3 regions of the Kitasatospora sp. NPDC051702 genome follow, and region 2 is predicted to be linked to each of the others. Evidence: predicted binding sites of a transcription regulator. Region 2 holds the regulator's gene; each other region holds the start of a gene.

Evidence for each region. Region 2 encodes HrcA, which represses chaperone genes, less so after heat shock. Its sites were predicted from a motif close to TTNGCACTCNGNNNNNCNGAGTGCNAA; they were not measured.
Region 1: the regulator HrcA is predicted to act here: its motif matches at 2,835-2,861, upstream of groL (chaperonin GroEL).
Region 3: the regulator HrcA is predicted to act here: its motif matches at 3,546-3,572, upstream of groES (co-chaperone GroES).

What each region holds. Positions count from the first base shown of each region.
Region 1 covers NZ_JBFAZB010000030.1:94,412-99,582, forward strand. Annotated here, with positions in the region: gene AB0N04_RS24125 (hypothetical protein) at 1-361, shown strand, start outside; gene AB0N04_RS24130 (hypothetical protein) at 592-948, opposite strand; gene groL (chaperonin GroEL) at 1,056-2,678, opposite strand; gene AB0N04_RS24140 (cold-shock protein) at 3,023-3,223, opposite strand; gene AB0N04_RS24145 (MoaD/ThiS family protein) at 3,774-4,052, opposite strand; gene thrC (threonine synthase) at 4,094-5,171, opposite strand, start outside.
Region 2 covers NZ_JBFAZB010000022.1:17,574-22,744, forward strand. Annotated here, with positions in the region: gene AB0N04_RS19550 (hypothetical protein) at 1-422, opposite strand, end outside; gene htpX (zinc metalloprotease HtpX) at 526-1,446, opposite strand; gene hrcA (heat-inducible transcriptional repressor HrcA) at 1,710-2,744, shown strand; gene dnaJ (molecular chaperone DnaJ) at 2,821-3,963, shown strand; gene AB0N04_RS19570 (16S rRNA (uracil(1498)-N(3))-methyltransferase) at 4,081-4,836, shown strand; gene AB0N04_RS19575 (PDZ domain-containing protein) at 4,921-5,171, shown strand, end outside.
Region 3 covers NZ_JBFAZB010000010.1:93,900-99,070, reverse strand. Annotated here, with positions in the region: gene AB0N04_RS11850 (WhiB family transcriptional regulator) at 1-61, shown strand, start outside; gene AB0N04_RS11845 (LysR family transcriptional regulator) at 165-1,160, opposite strand; gene groL (chaperonin GroEL) at 1,354-2,982, opposite strand; gene groES (co-chaperone GroES) at 3,100-3,405, opposite strand; gene AB0N04_RS11830 (methyltransferase domain-containing protein) at 3,835-5,001, shown strand; gene AB0N04_RS11825 (polysaccharide deacetylase family protein) at 5,031-5,171, opposite strand, start outside.

The sequences.
Region 1 (5,171 bases), on a different contig from region 2:
CCGCGCGCTCACCGCCGCCGGCCTGCCCGCCGCGCGGGTGGCCGAGGTCGAACGGCTGGTCCTGCTCACCGTCACGCACCGCCCCGAGCCGGGCGACCGCGACGGCGAGGTGCTCTGCGACGCGGACCTCGCCGTGCTCGGCGGCAGCCCCGGGGCGTACGCCGCGTACGCGGCCGCCGTCCGGGAGGAGTACGCCTTCGTCCCGGAGCCCGACTTCCGCGCCGGCCGGGCGGACGTCCTGCGCCGGCTCCTCGCGCTGCCCGCGCTCTACCGCACCCCGGCCGCCCTGGCCCGCTTCGACGCCCCGGCCCGCGCCAACCTGGCGGCCGAACTGGACCGGCTGGCGTCCGGCGGGGCCTGAGAACGGCACCCGGCCACGGCGTGTCCGACAAGACACGCCCCAGGGCGTGTCTTTCGGATCACGTCGGATCAGCGGGCGTCGTTGGGGTGCGTGCATCGGCGGCGCCGAGGAGGGAGTCCATGCGGAGCATCGGCGACTGACGAGAAGCCGGCGTGGGGGTACCCCCGGCCGAAGGCTGGGGGAGTGCGTGCCCCGGCGGCGACCGCCTGGCGTGATCCGAAAGACACGCCCTAGGCGAGTCCCCCGACCGGCGCGACCACCGCACCGTGCTTGCCGCACACCCAGTGCGGCTCCGGCCCCAGCTCGGGCTCCACGCTGAGCGCGTGCGGGTCGCCGTCGGCGGCGCAGTCGGCGCACAGCGGCCAGCGGCCGTAGGCCTCCAGCAGCGCGTCCTGGACGTCCTGGGCGACCAGCCCGAGCACGTACTCGGTGCCGTCCGGCCACTGCTCGAGCCACCAGCGGCGGTGGGTCACGGCCTGTTCCACCAGGGAGACGACGGCGGCGTCCGCCACGTCCCGCGCGGTGAGGTCGGCCAGGATCAGGGCCCGCGCGTTGTGCAGGGCGGTCTCGATGTCGTCGGAAGCCATCTGTCCATTCTCCGGTAGTGCGCCGCTGGAACGCCGTGTGGGCGGCCCCCCGAAGGGGACCGCCCACACGATCGGGATTCGACCGATCCGATCTCAGGAGATCAGGATCAGAAGTCCATGTCACCGCCCGGCATGCCGCCGCCGGCGGCCGCGGCGGCCTTCTCCGGCTTGTCGGCGATGACGGCCTCGGTGGTGAGGAACAGCGCCGCGATGGAGGCGGCGTTCTGCAGCGCGGAGCGGGTGACCTTGGCCGGGTCGATGATGCCCGCGGCGACCAGGTCGACGTACTCGTTGGTGGCGGCGTTCAGGCCGTGACCGGCGGGGAGGTTGCGCACCTTCTCCACCACGACGCCGCCCTCGAGGCCGGCGTTGGTCGCGATCTGCTTGATCGGGGCCTCGAGCGCGACCTTGACGATGTTGGCACCGGTGGCCTCGTCGCCGTCCAGCTCCAGCTTGTCGAAGGCGACACCGGCCTGCAGCAGCGCGACGCCACCACCGGCGACGATGCCCTCCTCGACGGCGGCCTTGGCGTTGCGGACGGCGTCCTCGATGCGGTGCTTGCGCTCCTTGAGCTCCACCTCGGTGGCCGCGCCGGCCTTGATGACGGCCACGCCGCCGGCCAGCTTGGCGAGGCGCTCCTGGAGCTTCTCGCGGTCGTAGTCCGAGTCGCTGTTCTCGATCTCGGCGCGGATCTGGTTCACGCGGCCCGCGACCTGCTCGCTGTCGCCGCCACCGTCGACGATGGTGGTCTCGTCCTTGGTGATGACCACCTTGCGGGCGGTGCCCAGCAGGTCGATGCCGGCGTTCTCCAGCTTGAGGCCGACCTCCTCGGAGATCACGGTGCCACCGGTGAGGATGGCGATGTCGCCGAGCATGGCCTTGCGGCGGTCGCCGAAGCCCGGGGCCTTGACGGCGACGGACTTGAAGGTGCCGCGGATCTTGTTCACGACCAGGGTCGACAGGGCCTCGCCCTCGACGTCCTCGGCGATGATGACGAGCGGCTTGCCGCTCTGCATGACCTTCTCCAGCAGCGGCAGCAGGTCCTTGACCGAGCCGATCTTGGAGTTGGCGATGAGGATGTACGGGTCCTCGAAGGTCGCCTCCATGCGCTCCAGGTCGGTCGCGAAGTAGGCGGAGATGTAGCCCTTGTCGAAGCGCATGCCCTCGGTGAGCTCGAGCTCCAGACCGAAGGTGTTGCTCTCCTCGACGGTGATGACGCCTTCCTTGCCGACCTTGTCCATGGCCTCGGCGATCAGCTCGCCGATCTGGGTGTCGGCGGCCGAGATGGAGGCGGTGGAGGCGATCTGCTCCTTGGTCTCCACGTCCTTGGCCTGGGCCAGCAGCTGGTCGGAGACGGCGGCGACGGCCTTCTCGATGCCGCGCTTCAGGGCCATCGGGTTGGCGCCGGCGGCGACGTTGCGCAGACCCTCGCGAACCAGGGCCTGGGCGAGCACGGTGGCGGTGGTGGTGCCGTCACCCGCGACGTCGTCGGTCTTCTTGGCGACCTCCTTGACGAGCTCCGCGCCGATCTTCTCGTACGGGTCCTCGAGCTCGATCTCCTTGGCGATGGAGACACCGTCGTTGGTGATCGTGGGGGCGCCCCACTTCTTCTCCAGCACGACGTTGCGGCCCTTGGGGCCGAGCGTGACCTTCACTGCGTCGGCGAGCTGGTTCATGCCACGCTCAAGGCCGCGGCGAGCTTCCTCATCAAAGGCGATGATCTTGGCCATCAGAAGTGGTCCTCCGGGACACGGTCGACTGCTCGGACCAAGGGGTGCCCGCGACGGACGGCCCTGGTGTGCGGGGGTCTTTTCCCCTACCGCTCCCGGGGGCCTCACCGACCCGGTCCGCTGTCACTCTCACGCTGTGAGTGCTAACGCCAATGATTAGCACTCCGGGTGGTCGAGTGCAAGCCCAATCGCGATCCCGCGAGCCGTCCGGCGCGATCCCGGGGGCCCCCGCAACTCCCCGCCCGGGAACGCCGACGGGCCCGCACGACGCGTGTCGTACGGGCCCGCCGAGAAGCGAGTGGTCACCAGCCGTGGGCCGCGCCGAGCTCCTGGAGCCGAAGAGGTCAGACCGAGCGGACCATGTCCGCCTGCGGGCCCTTCTGTCCCTGGGAGATCTCGAACTCGACCCGCTGGCCCTCCTCGAGGGTGCGGTAGCCGTCCATCTGGATCGCGCTGTAGTGGACGAAGACGTCCGCACCACCGTCGACCGCGATGAAGCCGTAGCCCTTCTCCGCGTTGAACCACTTGACGGTGCCCTGAGCCATTCCGAACTCCCCTAGTGCTGTGCTGGCCCTTCACGCGCCCGCAGGTCGCGGGCCCGGGTCTGGTTTGGAGGCCGGCCCGGGGAACCCCCCCTGGGCGCAGCCGTGCACGCCGCAATCCTCCGCCGGGGCGCCTGACGGCATCCTGTGAGCGGCTGACTACGTCGACCGCCGCTGAATGTATCCGGATCGACGCCCTCTGCAACAGGGTCAACTGCGGGGAATTCCGGGTGCGCACCAGGGGACACTGCGGGCGGAATCGGAATGAACTCGGCATTTGACGCCGGACATAGCGGACGAATTACTACAGATCACCGCGCGAATTCTGACATCGGCCTGACATGTTTCGCAGCGCCGGGGCCCAGCGGGTCTCAACGGCCGGACGGCGGTCCGGCGAATCGCGGGGGAGGATGAAGAGAATCCCTTTTCCCAGCCGAGCCACACTCTACTCCGACTCCACCGGGATATATTCCCGCCGAAATGCGCACGGCCGCCCACGCGCACGGAGAGCGGAATTCCGTGCGCGCGGGCGGCCGGCCCGGGCGGGTGCGGCTCAGCAGCCGCCGGCCACCGCCGGGATGATCGAGACGCCGGCCCCGTCCGCGACCTCCGTCGCCAGGCCGTCGGCGAAGCGCACGTCGTCGTCGTTCACGTAGACGTTGACGAAGCGGCGCAGCTTGCCGGTGTCGTCCAGGATGCGGGCGGAGATGCCCGCGTGGTTCTTCTCCAGGTCGGCGATGACCTCGCCGAGGGTGGCGCCCTCGGCGCTCACCTCGGCGGCGCCGCCGGTGTAGGTGCGCAGGATGGTGGGGATGCGGACGTTGACGCTCATGGCTCTCCTAGCGGGGGTGCGGCCCAGCGGGTGGGGGTGGTTCAGGCGGACGCGAGGCCGGCGTCGCGGAAGGACGCCAGGGTCGGGCGGATGACGGCGGTCATGCCGGCCCCGGCGACGGCGTCCAGGGTCTTCAGGCCGTCGCCGGTGTTGATCGCGACGGTCTCCTTGGCCGGGTCGAGCTGGCCGGTCTCCACCAGCTTCTTCAGCACGCCGACGGTGACCCCGCCCGCGGTCTCGGCGAAGATGCCCTCGGTCCGGGCCAGCAGCCGGATGGCGTCCACCACCTCGGCGTCGGTGACGTCCTCGACGGCGCCGCCGGTGCGCCGGGCGATGTCCAGCACGTACGGGCCGTCCGCCGGGTTGCCGATCGCCAGCGACTTGGCGATGGTGTCCGGCTTGACCGGCCGGATCACGTCCTGGCCGGCCTTGAACGCGGCCGACACCGGCGAGCAGCCCGCCGCCTGGGCACCGAAGACCTTGTACGGCCGGTCCTCGACCAGGCCGAGCCTGATCAGCTCCTGCAGACCCTTGTCGATCTTGGTCAGCTGGGAGCCCGAGGCGATCGGGATGACGATCTGCTCCGGCAGCCGCCAGCCGAGCTGCTCGCAGATCTCGTACGCCAGCGTCTTGGAACCCTCCCCGTAGTAGGGGCGCAGGTTGACGTTGACGAAGCCCCAGCCCTCACCGGCCGGGTCGCCGATCAGCTCCGAGCAGAAGCGGTTCACGTCGTCGTAGTTGCCCTCGATGCCGACCAGCTCGCCGCCGTACACCCCGGCCATGACGACCTTGCCCTGCTCCAGGTCGTGCGGGATGAACACGCAGGACCGGAACCCGGCCCGGGCCGCCGCCGCACCCACCGCACCGGCCAGGTTGCCGGTCGACGAGCAGGACAGCGTGGTGTAGCCGAAGGCCCGGGCGGCCTCGATGGCGCAGGCCACCACCCGGTCCTTGAAGGAGTGGGTGGGGTTGCCCGAGTCGTCCTTGACGTGCAGCGGGGCGGTGAAGCCGAGCTCGCGGCCCAGGTTGTCCGCCTTCACCAGCGGGGTCCAGCCGGGGTTCAGGTTGGGCTTCGAGGCGACGTCGGCCGGCACCGGCAGCAGCGGGGCGTAGCGCCAG
Region 2 (5,171 bases):
AGGTAGACGAGGGCGAGCGACCGGCCCTGCGGGTCGCGGAAGCCCACCAGCGAGCAGAGCAGCTGCGGCCCGAAGCCGTTCCCCTCCAGCTCGCTGTTGACCGCGTGCAGGTCGTTCACCAGCTCGGGCAGCTCCTCGGGGGTGTGCCGGGCGAGCAGCCAGGAGTAGCCGTAGCCGTCCTTGGAGGCCTCCACCGGGACGCCGCCGCGCTCGGTGTCGGCGTCCAGCAGCTCCCGCACCTGCTGCTCGACCTGGCCGAAGGCCGCGCCCTCGACGGCGGCGAAGCACACCGAGCCGAGCCCGGTGGGGGTGAACCCGGCCCCGGCCTCCAGGGTGAGGGCGGCGGACGGCACGCCGAACAGCTGGTCGAGGTCGGGCTTGACGGGCTTGGTGCGGCCGAACAGGGCGTCCAGGATTCCCACGGTGGTCCTTTCGCGTCGAGGCGGAGGGGTGGCGGGGCGGAGGGGTGACGAGGCGGCGGGCCGGTGAGGCGGCGCGGCGGCGGTGGGCGGGGGAGCCCCGCGGTCAGCGGCCGAGCTGCTCGGAGATCTTCGCCAGCTGGTCCAGCCGCTTCTCCAGCGTCGGGTGGGTGGAGAACAGCTGGGCGGCGGTCTCCCGGGCGCCGAGCGCGGGGGCGAAGTAGAAGGCGTTGTAGGGCTGGGCCTGGCGCAGGTCCTTGCTGGGGATGGCGGCGATCTGCCCGGTGACCTTGGTCAGGGCGGAGGCCAGGGCGCTGGGCCGGCCGGTGAGCTGGGCGGCGGCGCGGTCGGCGGCGAGCTCCCGGTAGCGGGAGAGCAGCCGGGTGAGCAGGAAGCTGATGGCGTAGACGACCATCGACACCAGCGGGATGATCAGGGCGACGATGGCCGCGTTCTGGTCGTTGTTGTTGCGGCCGCCGCCCATGAAGCCGCCGTACACCGCGATCCGGGTCATCGCGCCGGCGAGGACGCCGAGGAACCCGGCGACGGTCATCACCGCGACGTCCCGGTGGGCGACGTGCGACAGCTCGTGGGCGAGGACCCCTTCGAGCTCCTCGGGCTCCAGCCGGCGCAGCAGCCCCGTGGTGACGCAGACCACGGCGTTCTGCGGGTTGCGGCCGGTGGCGAAGGCGTTCGGCATGTCGTTGTCGGCGACCGCCACCCGGGGCTTGGGCATGTCCGCGAGGGCGCAGAGCCGGTCGATGGTGCCGTGCAGCTGCGGGTACTGCTCCGGGCTCACCTGGTGGGCGCCCATCGCCCGCTCGGTGATCTTGTCGCTGAACCAGAACTGGGCCACGAACAGCCCGCCGGAGATGAGGACGATCAGTGGCCAGGCGCCGCGCAGGAGCGCGATCAGCAGGCCGGTGAAACCGACGTACAGCAACCCGATCACGAACATCGTCACGACCATGCGGCCGGTCAGACCGCGGTCGGGCGCGAAACGGGTGTGCTGGCCCGAGCTCGACATCGCTTGCTCCTCCATTCGCCGTCGCTTCCGATGCTGCCACCCGGACGGCCCCACGGCACCACCCCCGCGCCGGGAACTGCGGGCAGGATCACTCCGGCCGGGCCGTTCCTGCCTCAAGGCCCGGGCCTTACACTGGCAGGTACGGTTCTGGCACTCGTAGGTTCAGAGTGCCAGGGCGGTCACCGGATCCGGGGCCTTCCCGGAGCGGTCGGCAGCATCTGTGACACAGACGGACAACGTGCGAAGACGGAGGTGTGTGCCCCATGGCCGGTGAGATCCGCCAGCTGGACGACCGCAAGCTCGCCGTGCTCCGCGCGATCGTCCAGGACTACGTGGGGACCGAGGAGCCGGTCGGCTCCAAGGCCCTGGTGGAGCGGCACAACCTCGGGGTCTCCCCGGCGACCGTGCGCAACGACATGGCGGCGCTGGAGGAGGAGGGCTACATCCACCAGCCGCACACCAGTGCCGGGCGCATCCCCACCGACAAGGGCTACCGCCTGTTCGTCGACAAGCTCGCCGAGATCAAGCCGATGAGCGCCCCCGAGCGCCGGGCGATCCGGCACTTCCTGGACGGCGCCGTCGACCTGGACGACACCGTGGCCCGCACGGTGCGGCTGCTCGCGCAGCTGACCCGGCAGGTCGCGGTGGTGCAGTACCCGTCGCTGTCGCGCTCCACCGTCCGGCACATCGAGCTGGTCGCCCTCGCCCCGACCAAGGTGATGCTGGTGCTGATCACCAACACCGGCCGGGTCGAGCAGCGGATGGTGGACTGCCCGGGCACCGTCGGCGAGACGGTCCTGGCGGACCTGCGGGCCCGGATCAACGCGCGGGCCGCCGGCCAGCGGCTGCCGGACGTGCCGGGGTTCCTGGAGGAGCTCCCGGCGATGTTCGAGCAGGCGGACCGGCCGACCGTCACCACCGTCCTGGCGACGCTGTTCGAGGCGCTCGCCGAGCAGAACGAGGAGCGGATCATGCTGGCCGGCACGGCCAACCTGACCCGCTTCGGCCACGACTTCCCGCTCACCATCCAGCCGGTGCTGGAGGCCCTGGAGGAGCAGGTCGTCCTGCTCCGCCTCCTGGGTGAGACCGCGGACGCCGGGATGACGGTCCGGATCGGGCGCGAGATCGCCTACGAGGGGCTGAATTCCACCTCGGTGGTGTCGGTCGGTTACGGTTCGGGCGACGAGAGCGTGGCCAAACTGGGTGTGATCGGTCCGACCCGGATGGACTATCCGGGCACAATGGGGGCGGTGCGTGCGGTGGCGCGGTACGTGGGTCAGATCCTGGCCGAGTCGTAGCAATCGACCGCCGTTGCACGGGTAACGGCGGTGTCCAGTCGCAGCACTTCTACAGGCGGAACAAGCGGAGCATTTGGTGGCCACGGACTACTACGCGGTACTCGGCGTCCGACGGGATGCGGGGCAGGACGAGATCAAGAAGGCGTTCCGGCGCCTGGCACGCGAACTGCACCCGGACGTCAACCCGGACCCGAAGACGCAGGAGCGGTTCAAGGAGATCAACGCCGCCTACGAGGTGCTCTCCGACCCGCAGAAGCGCCAGGTCTACGACCTCGGCGGCGACCCGCTGTCCCCGGGCGGCGGCGCGGGCGCGGGCGGCTTCGGCGCCGGCGCGGCCGGATTCGGCTTCTCGGACATCATGGACGCCTTCTTCGGCGCCGCGGCCGGCCAGCGCGGACCGCGCTCGCGGACCCGGCGCGGGCAGGACGCCATGATCCGGCTGGAGATCACCCTGGAGGAGGCCGCGTTCGGCACCACCAAGGAGCTCCAGGTCGACACGGCGGTCACCTGCACCACCTGCAGCGGCGAGGGCGCGGCCCCCGGCACCTCCGCGCAGACCTGTGACATGTGCCGCGGCAAGGGCGAGGTCTCCCAGGTCACCCGGTCCTTCCTGGGCCAGGTCATGACCTCCCGCCCCTGCCCGCAGTGCCAGGGCTTCGGCACCGTCGTGCCGACCCCGTGCCCGGAGTGCGCCGGCGACGGCCGCGTGCGCGCCCGCCGCACCCTGACCGTCAAGATCCCGGCGGGCGTCGACAACGGCACCCGGATCCAGCTGGCCGGCGAGGGCGAGGTCGGCCCCGGCGGCGGCCCGGCCGGCGACCTGTACGTCGAGATCGCCGAGACCACCCACACCGTCTTCCAGCGGCGCGGGGACGACCTGCACTGCACCGTCACCATCCCGATGACGGCGGCCGCGCTCGGCACCCAGGTGCCGCTGCAGACCCTCGACGGGCTGGAGGAGGTCGACATCCGGCCGGGCACCCAGTCCGGGCAGTCGATCCCGCTGCACGGGCGGGGCATCACCCACCTGCGCGGCGGCGGCCGGGGCGACCTGATAGTGCACGTCGAGGTGCAGACGCCGACCAAGCTCGACGCCGAGCAGGAGGAGCTGCTGCGCCGGCTCGCGGTGCTGCGCGGCGAGGAGCGGCCGGCCGGCCAGTTCGCGCCGGGCCAGCAGGGCCTGTTCTCGCGCCTGAAGGACGCGTTCAACGGCCGGTAGCCGTCCGCGCGGGGGTGCCGGGGATCCGCCCGGCACCCCTTTCGCGTGCCCGCCCGGTTTCGCGTGCCCGCCCAGCCGGAGCGCCCCCGCTCCGCCCCACCACCGGAGGTTCCCCGCATGACCGCCCCCGTCTTCGTCGTCGAGACCGAGCGGATCGCCGCCGCCGCGCCCGGCACCGTGGTGCGCCTGGACGGGCCGGAGGGGCGGCACGCGGCCGCGGTGAAGCGGCTGACCGCCGGTGAGGCGGTGACCCTCGCCGACGGCCTGGGCCTGGGCGTGGACGGCACGGTCGCCGAGGTGCTCGGCAAGGACGCGATCGACGTCGCGGTGGCGGCGGTGCGCCGGGAGCCGGAGCCGGCGCCGGCGCCGCGGATCGTCGTCGTCCAGGCCCTGCCCAAGGGCGACCGCGGCGAGCTGGCGGTGGAGACCATGACCGAGGTCGGCGTGGACGTGGTGATCCCGTGGTCCGCCTCCCGCTGCATCACCCAGTGGAAGGGCGACCGGGGTGCCAAGGCGCTCGCCAAGTGGCGGGCCACCGCCCGGGAGGCGGGCAAGCAGTCCCGCCGGCTGCGCTTCCCCGAGGTGCGCGAGCCGATGACCACCCGGCAGCTGGCGCCGGTGCTGGCCGCCGCGGCGTTCGCCGCCGTGCTGCACGAGGAGGGCTCCCGGCCGCTGGCGCACGCCGAGCTGCCGGAGGGCGGCGACCTGGTGCTGGTGGTGGGCCCGGAGGGCGGGGTCTCCCCGGAGGAGCTGGCGGCCTTCGCCGAGGCGGGCGCCGGGCCGTACCGGCTGGGCCCCTCGGTGCTGCGCACCTCGACCGCCGGCGTGGCCGCCGGCGCACTGCTGCTGGGGCGCACCGGCCGCTGGTCCTGACCGGCCGGACCGGGCGGCTCGCCCGGGCGCCGGAGTCTGCGAAAAGCGGAGCGCGTCGTACGCGCACGTGCCTACGCTGGCCGCGTGACGGAACCCCTGAGCACCCCTGCGGGCGCCTACCTGCGCCACCCCCATCTGCACGGTGACCTGATCACCTTCGTCGCCGAGAACGACGTCTGGCTGGCCCCGCTGGACGGCGGCCGGGCCTGGCGGCTGACGGCCGACCACCTGCCGGTCCACCACCCCCGGTTCGCCCCCGACGGGCGGCACATCGCCTTCACCTCCACCCGGGACGGCGCGCCCGAGGTGCACGTGGTGCCGGTCGACGGAGGCCC
Region 3 (5,171 bases), on a different contig from region 2:
CCGCTCCCGGCACCGGCTGGTCGAGGTCCCGCTGACCCCGCCGGCCATCGCGCAGCGCTAGCCCCGCCTCGACGGCCTGCCGTGAAGAAACGTTTCTTCGCGGCGCCTCAGGCTGCTCCACCCCGCTCCCGGGGCACCCGGGGCCGCCGCGGGGCCGCCGGGCCTCAGCGGCCGGCCGCCCCCGCCAGGCGCTCCAGCATCAACGCCACGGCCGGCACCTCGGCCAGGTCCGGCAGGGTCAGCGCGACCACCTGCCGCACCGCCGGCGCCCCCGCGGCCGTCCGCACCGGCACCGTCGACACCCCGTCGGGGCGCACCGACTCCAGTGCCAGCCGGGGCAGCACCGCCACCCCCAGCCCGGCCGCCACCAGGCCGACCACCGCCGGGTAGTCGTCGGTCGCGAAGTCGATCCGCGGCTCGAAGCCCGCCCCCGCGCACAGCTCCACCAGGTGCCCCCGGCACTGCGGGCAGCCCGCGATCCACTGCTCCTCCGCCAGCTCGGCCAGCCCCACCGGCCCGCCGCGGCCCGCCAGCGGGTGCGCGGCGGGCAGCAGCCCCACCAGCGGGTCGTCGAGCAGCGGGGTGACCACCAGATCGGACCAGTCGGTGCCGGCGCTCAGCTGCTGCGCCTCCAGGTTGGCCTCGGCCCGCGCCTCGCGCGGCGTCCCGTGGGCGGGCGCCGGCAGCGCCGCGGCACCGTTCGACTGCGGGTACCGGAAGGCCAGCGCGATCTCGCACTCACCGCCGCGCAGCATCGCCAGCGACTCCGGCGGCTCCGCCTCGACCAGCGACACGCGCACCCCCGGATGGCCGTCCCGCAGCCGGGCGACAGCGGGCGGCACCAGGGTGGAACTCGCGGTCGGGAACGAGACCAGCCGCACCCGCCCGGCCCGCAGCCCGGCGATCGCGGCCACCTCCTCCTCGGCCGCGGAGAGCCCGGCCAGGATCCCGGTGGCGTGCTTGAGCAGCACCCGCCCGGCCTCGCTGAGCTGCATGCCGCGGCCCGAACGGACCACCAGCGGAGTGTCCACCGACTTCTCCAGGGCCTTCATCTGCTGGCTGATGGCGGGCTGCGTGCACCCCAGCTCGCGGGCGGCGGCGGAGAAGGAGCCGGTGCGGGCGACGGCACGCAGGACGCGCAGGTGGCGGGCCTCGATCATGCCTCAGTTATAAGGCAATCTTTGCTGTGCGCAAAATTCTGCTGATAGTTGAAGGATGGAACACAGCCGGAAGGCCAACGGCCGACGGCCCCGCCCCGAGCCCTCCTCCCGCGAGCGGGCGAAAACACAGCCGGAAGGCCCGACCGCGCCCCGTGAGGGGTGCGGCCGGGCCTCCGGTCAGACGGTTCGGGCGTCAGTGCGAGTGGCCGTGGCCGCCGTGGGAGTGACCGTTGTCGGCCTCCTCCTCCTTCTTCTCCACCACGAGGGTCTCGGTGGTGAGCAGCAGGGAGGCGATCGAGGCGGCGTTCTCCAGGGCGGAGCGGGTGACCTTGACCGGGTCGATGACGCCGGCCTTCAGCAGGTCGCCGTACTCGCCGGTGGCCGCGTTGTAGCCGTGGCCGGTCTCCAGCTCGGCGACCTTGTGGGTGATGACGTAGCCCTCGAGGCCGGCGTTCTGGGCGATCCAGCGCAGCGGCTCGTGCAGCGCCTTGCGGACGACCGCGACACCGGTCGCCTCGTCGCCCGACAGGCCCAGGCCGTCCTCCAGCACCTTGGCGGCGTGGACGAGGGAGGCGCCACCACCGGCGACGATGCCCTCCTCGACCGCGGCGCGGGTCGCCGAGATGGCGTCCTCGAGGCGGTGCTTGCGCTCCTTCAGCTCCACCTCGGTGGCGGCGCCGACCTTGATGACGCAGACGCCGCCGGCCAGCTTGGCCAGGCGCTCCTGCAGCTTCTCGCGGTCCCAGTCGGAGTCGGTCGCGGCGATCTCGCCCTTGATCTGGGCGACGCGGCCGGCGACGGCCTCGGCGTCACCGGCGCCGTCGACGACGGTGGTCTCGTCCTTGGTGATGGTCACGCGGCGGGCGGTGCCCAGCACGTCCAGGCCGACCTGGTCGAGCTTGAGGCCGACCTCCTCGGAGATGACCGTGCCGCCGGTCAGGGTGGCCAGGTCGCCGAGGATCGCCTTGCGGCGGTCGCCGAAGCCCGGGGCCTTGACGGCGACGGCGTTGAAGGTGCCGCGGATCTTGTTCACCACGAGGGTGGACAGCGCCTCGCCGTCGACGTCCTCGGCGATGATCAGCAGCGGCTTGGAGGCCCCGCCCTGCAGGATCTTCTCCAGCAGCGGCAGCAGCTCCTGGATGGAGGAGATCTTGCCCTGGTTGATCAGGATGTACGGGTCCTCGAGGACCGCCTCCTGACGCTCCGCGTCGGTGACGAAGTACGGCGACAGGTAGCCCTTGTCGAACTGCATGCCCTCGGTGAAGTCCAGCTCCACGCCGAAGGTGTTCGACTCCTCGACGGTGATGACACCGTCCTTGCCGACCTTGTCGATCGCCTCGGCGATCAGCTCACCGACCTGGGTGTCCTGCGCGGAGAGGGACGCGACGGCGGCGACGTCGTCCTTGCCCTCGATCTCGCGGGCGACGGACAGCAGGTGCTCGGAGACGGCGGCGACGGCCTTGTCGATGCCCTTCTTCAGGGCGGCCGGGCCGGCACCGGCGGCGACGTTGCGCAGGCCCTCGTTGACCAGGGCCTGGGCCAGCACGGTGGCGGTGGTGGTGCCGTCACCCGCGACGTCGTTCGTCTTGGTGGCGACCTCCTTGACGAGCTGCGCGCCGAGGTTCTCGTACGGGTCGTCCAGCTCGACCTCACGGGCGATGGTGACACCGTCGTTGGTGATGGTCGGGGCGCCGAACTTCTTGTCGATGACGACGTTGCGGCCCTTGGGGCCGATGGTCACCTTGACGGTGTCGGCCAGCTTGTTGACACCGCGCTCCAGCGAGCGGCGGGCGTCCTCGTCGAACTGCAGGATCTTCGCCATGTTCCCTATTCCTTCGGGGCTGCGACCGGCCCACCGGTCGCCGGATTACGTGAACCAACGACCACGCCCCGGGCCACTGTCACGAAGTGACACGGATCCGGGGCGGGTCGGGACGACTTACTTCTCGATGATGGCGAGAACGTCGCGGGCGGAGAGGACGAGGTACTCCTCGCCCTGGTACTTCACCTCGGTGCCGCCGTACTTCGAGTACAGGACGATGTCACCGACGGCGACGTCGAGCGGCAGACGCTGGCCATCCTCGAAGCGGCCCGGGCCGACGGCCAGGACGACGCCCTCCTGGGGCTTCTCCTTGGCGGTGTCCGGGATAACCAGGCCGGAGGCCGTGGTGGTCTCGGCGTCGAGCGGCTGGACCACGATGCGGTCCTCAAGCGGCTTGATGGCAACCTTGCTGCTGGTGGTCACGTCCGAGCTCCCCTTCGGAGATTACGGGGTTTCTAACGGGTAGGAGCGAACCTGCGGGCCTGCCGTCGCGGGGGTCAGGCACGCGTCTTCGCGTTAGCACTCCCCCAGTGGGGAGTGCCAAGGACGACCATAGGCCCGTGTTAGCACTCAGTCAACCAGAGTGCCAACGGCGCGCCCGCGGATCCCGGCAACGGACGGGTGGTCGTACACGTGTGCGCCCGGGGCGGCCGGGCCGGGGAGGCGTCGCCCGGCCCGCTGCCCGGCGCCGTGCCGGTCACCGCCTTCCTGCTCCGCGGCGGCCGGTCCGAAACCGCCGGGCGCCGACCGGGATCCGGGTCGGCGCCGGCGCCCGGGCCCGCCCCGCCCTCCCGCTCCGCCGCGGCCGGCCGGGATCCGCGGGGTTCCTCCGGAACCGGTCAGAATGGGCCCGTGGACACCGAGAACCTCCAGCCCCTGCTGACCGCCGAAGGCCAGGCCCTGCTCGCCGAGCTGCGCGAGTTCGCGCCCGAGGAGGAGCTGGCGCTGGCCACCCGGCTGCGGCGGGGGCACCCGGCGGAGCTGGTGTCGGCGGCGTTCGGACAGGCCCGGCTGCGGCAGCGGGCGCGGGCGAAGTTCGGGGCGGACGCCGACCTCATGTACTTCACGCCCAACGGCGTCGAGCAGTCCACCCGGCGCAGCGTGGCCGAGTGGCGGGCGCGCCGCTTCGCCGACCTGGGCGTCCGGCGCCTGGCCGACCTGTGCTGCGGCATCGGCGGGGACGTCCTGGCGCTGGCCCGGGCCGGCATCGAGGTGCTGGCCGTCGACCGGGACCCGGCGGCCTGCGCGGCCACCGCCGCCAACGCGGCCGCGCTGGGCCTGTCCGACCTGGTCCGGGTGGAGTGCGCGGACGTCGCCGACGTGGACGTGACCGGCTACGACGCGGTGTTCACCGACCCGGCCCGGCGGACCGCCCGCGGCCGGGTGTTCGACCCCGAGGCGTACGCCCCGCCGCTGTCCTGGGCGATCGAGGCCGGGCGCCGGACCCCGATCGGCGCGCTGAAGGTCGCCCCGGGCATTCCGCACGAGGCCGTCCCGGCCGACGCCGAGGCGGAGTGGGTCTCCGACCACGGCGACGTCAAGGAGGCGGTGCTCTGGTTCGGCACCGGGGCCTCCCGACCGCACCGCGCCACCCTGCTGCCGCAGGCCGCCAGCCTGACCGGCGGCGACCTGCCCGACCCGCCGGCCGGCCCGGTCGGGCGCTACCTGTACGAGCCGGACGGCGCGGTGATCCGGGCCCACCTGGTGGCCGAGGTGGCCGAGCAGGTGGGCGGCCGGCTGATCGACCCGAAGATCGCCTACCTCACCTCGGACCGCCTGGTCCCCACCCCGTACGCGCACGCCTTCGAGCTCACCGACGTGCTGCCGTTCCACATCAAGAAGCTGAAGGCGCTGCTGCGCGAGCGCGGGGTCGGCACGGTGGTGATCAAGAAGCGCGGGATGGCGATCACCCCGGAGGAGCTGCGCCGCCAGCTCAAGCCCTCGGGCCCGAACTCCGTCACGGTGATCCTCAGCCGCACCGACCACGGCCCGCTGATGATGCTCGGCCACCCGGCCTGACGGGCCGCCGGGCGGCTCCCGGACGGCTCCTAGGAGGCCGGGGGCTGGATGTAGTCCTCCAGCCGGGCCACCGAGAAGCCCTGCTCCTGGATCCGGGCCAGCAGGTCGGCGAACATCTGGGTCATCGTGGCGCCCTTGAGCTCCTTGGGGCCACGGAAGTGCGCCAGGAT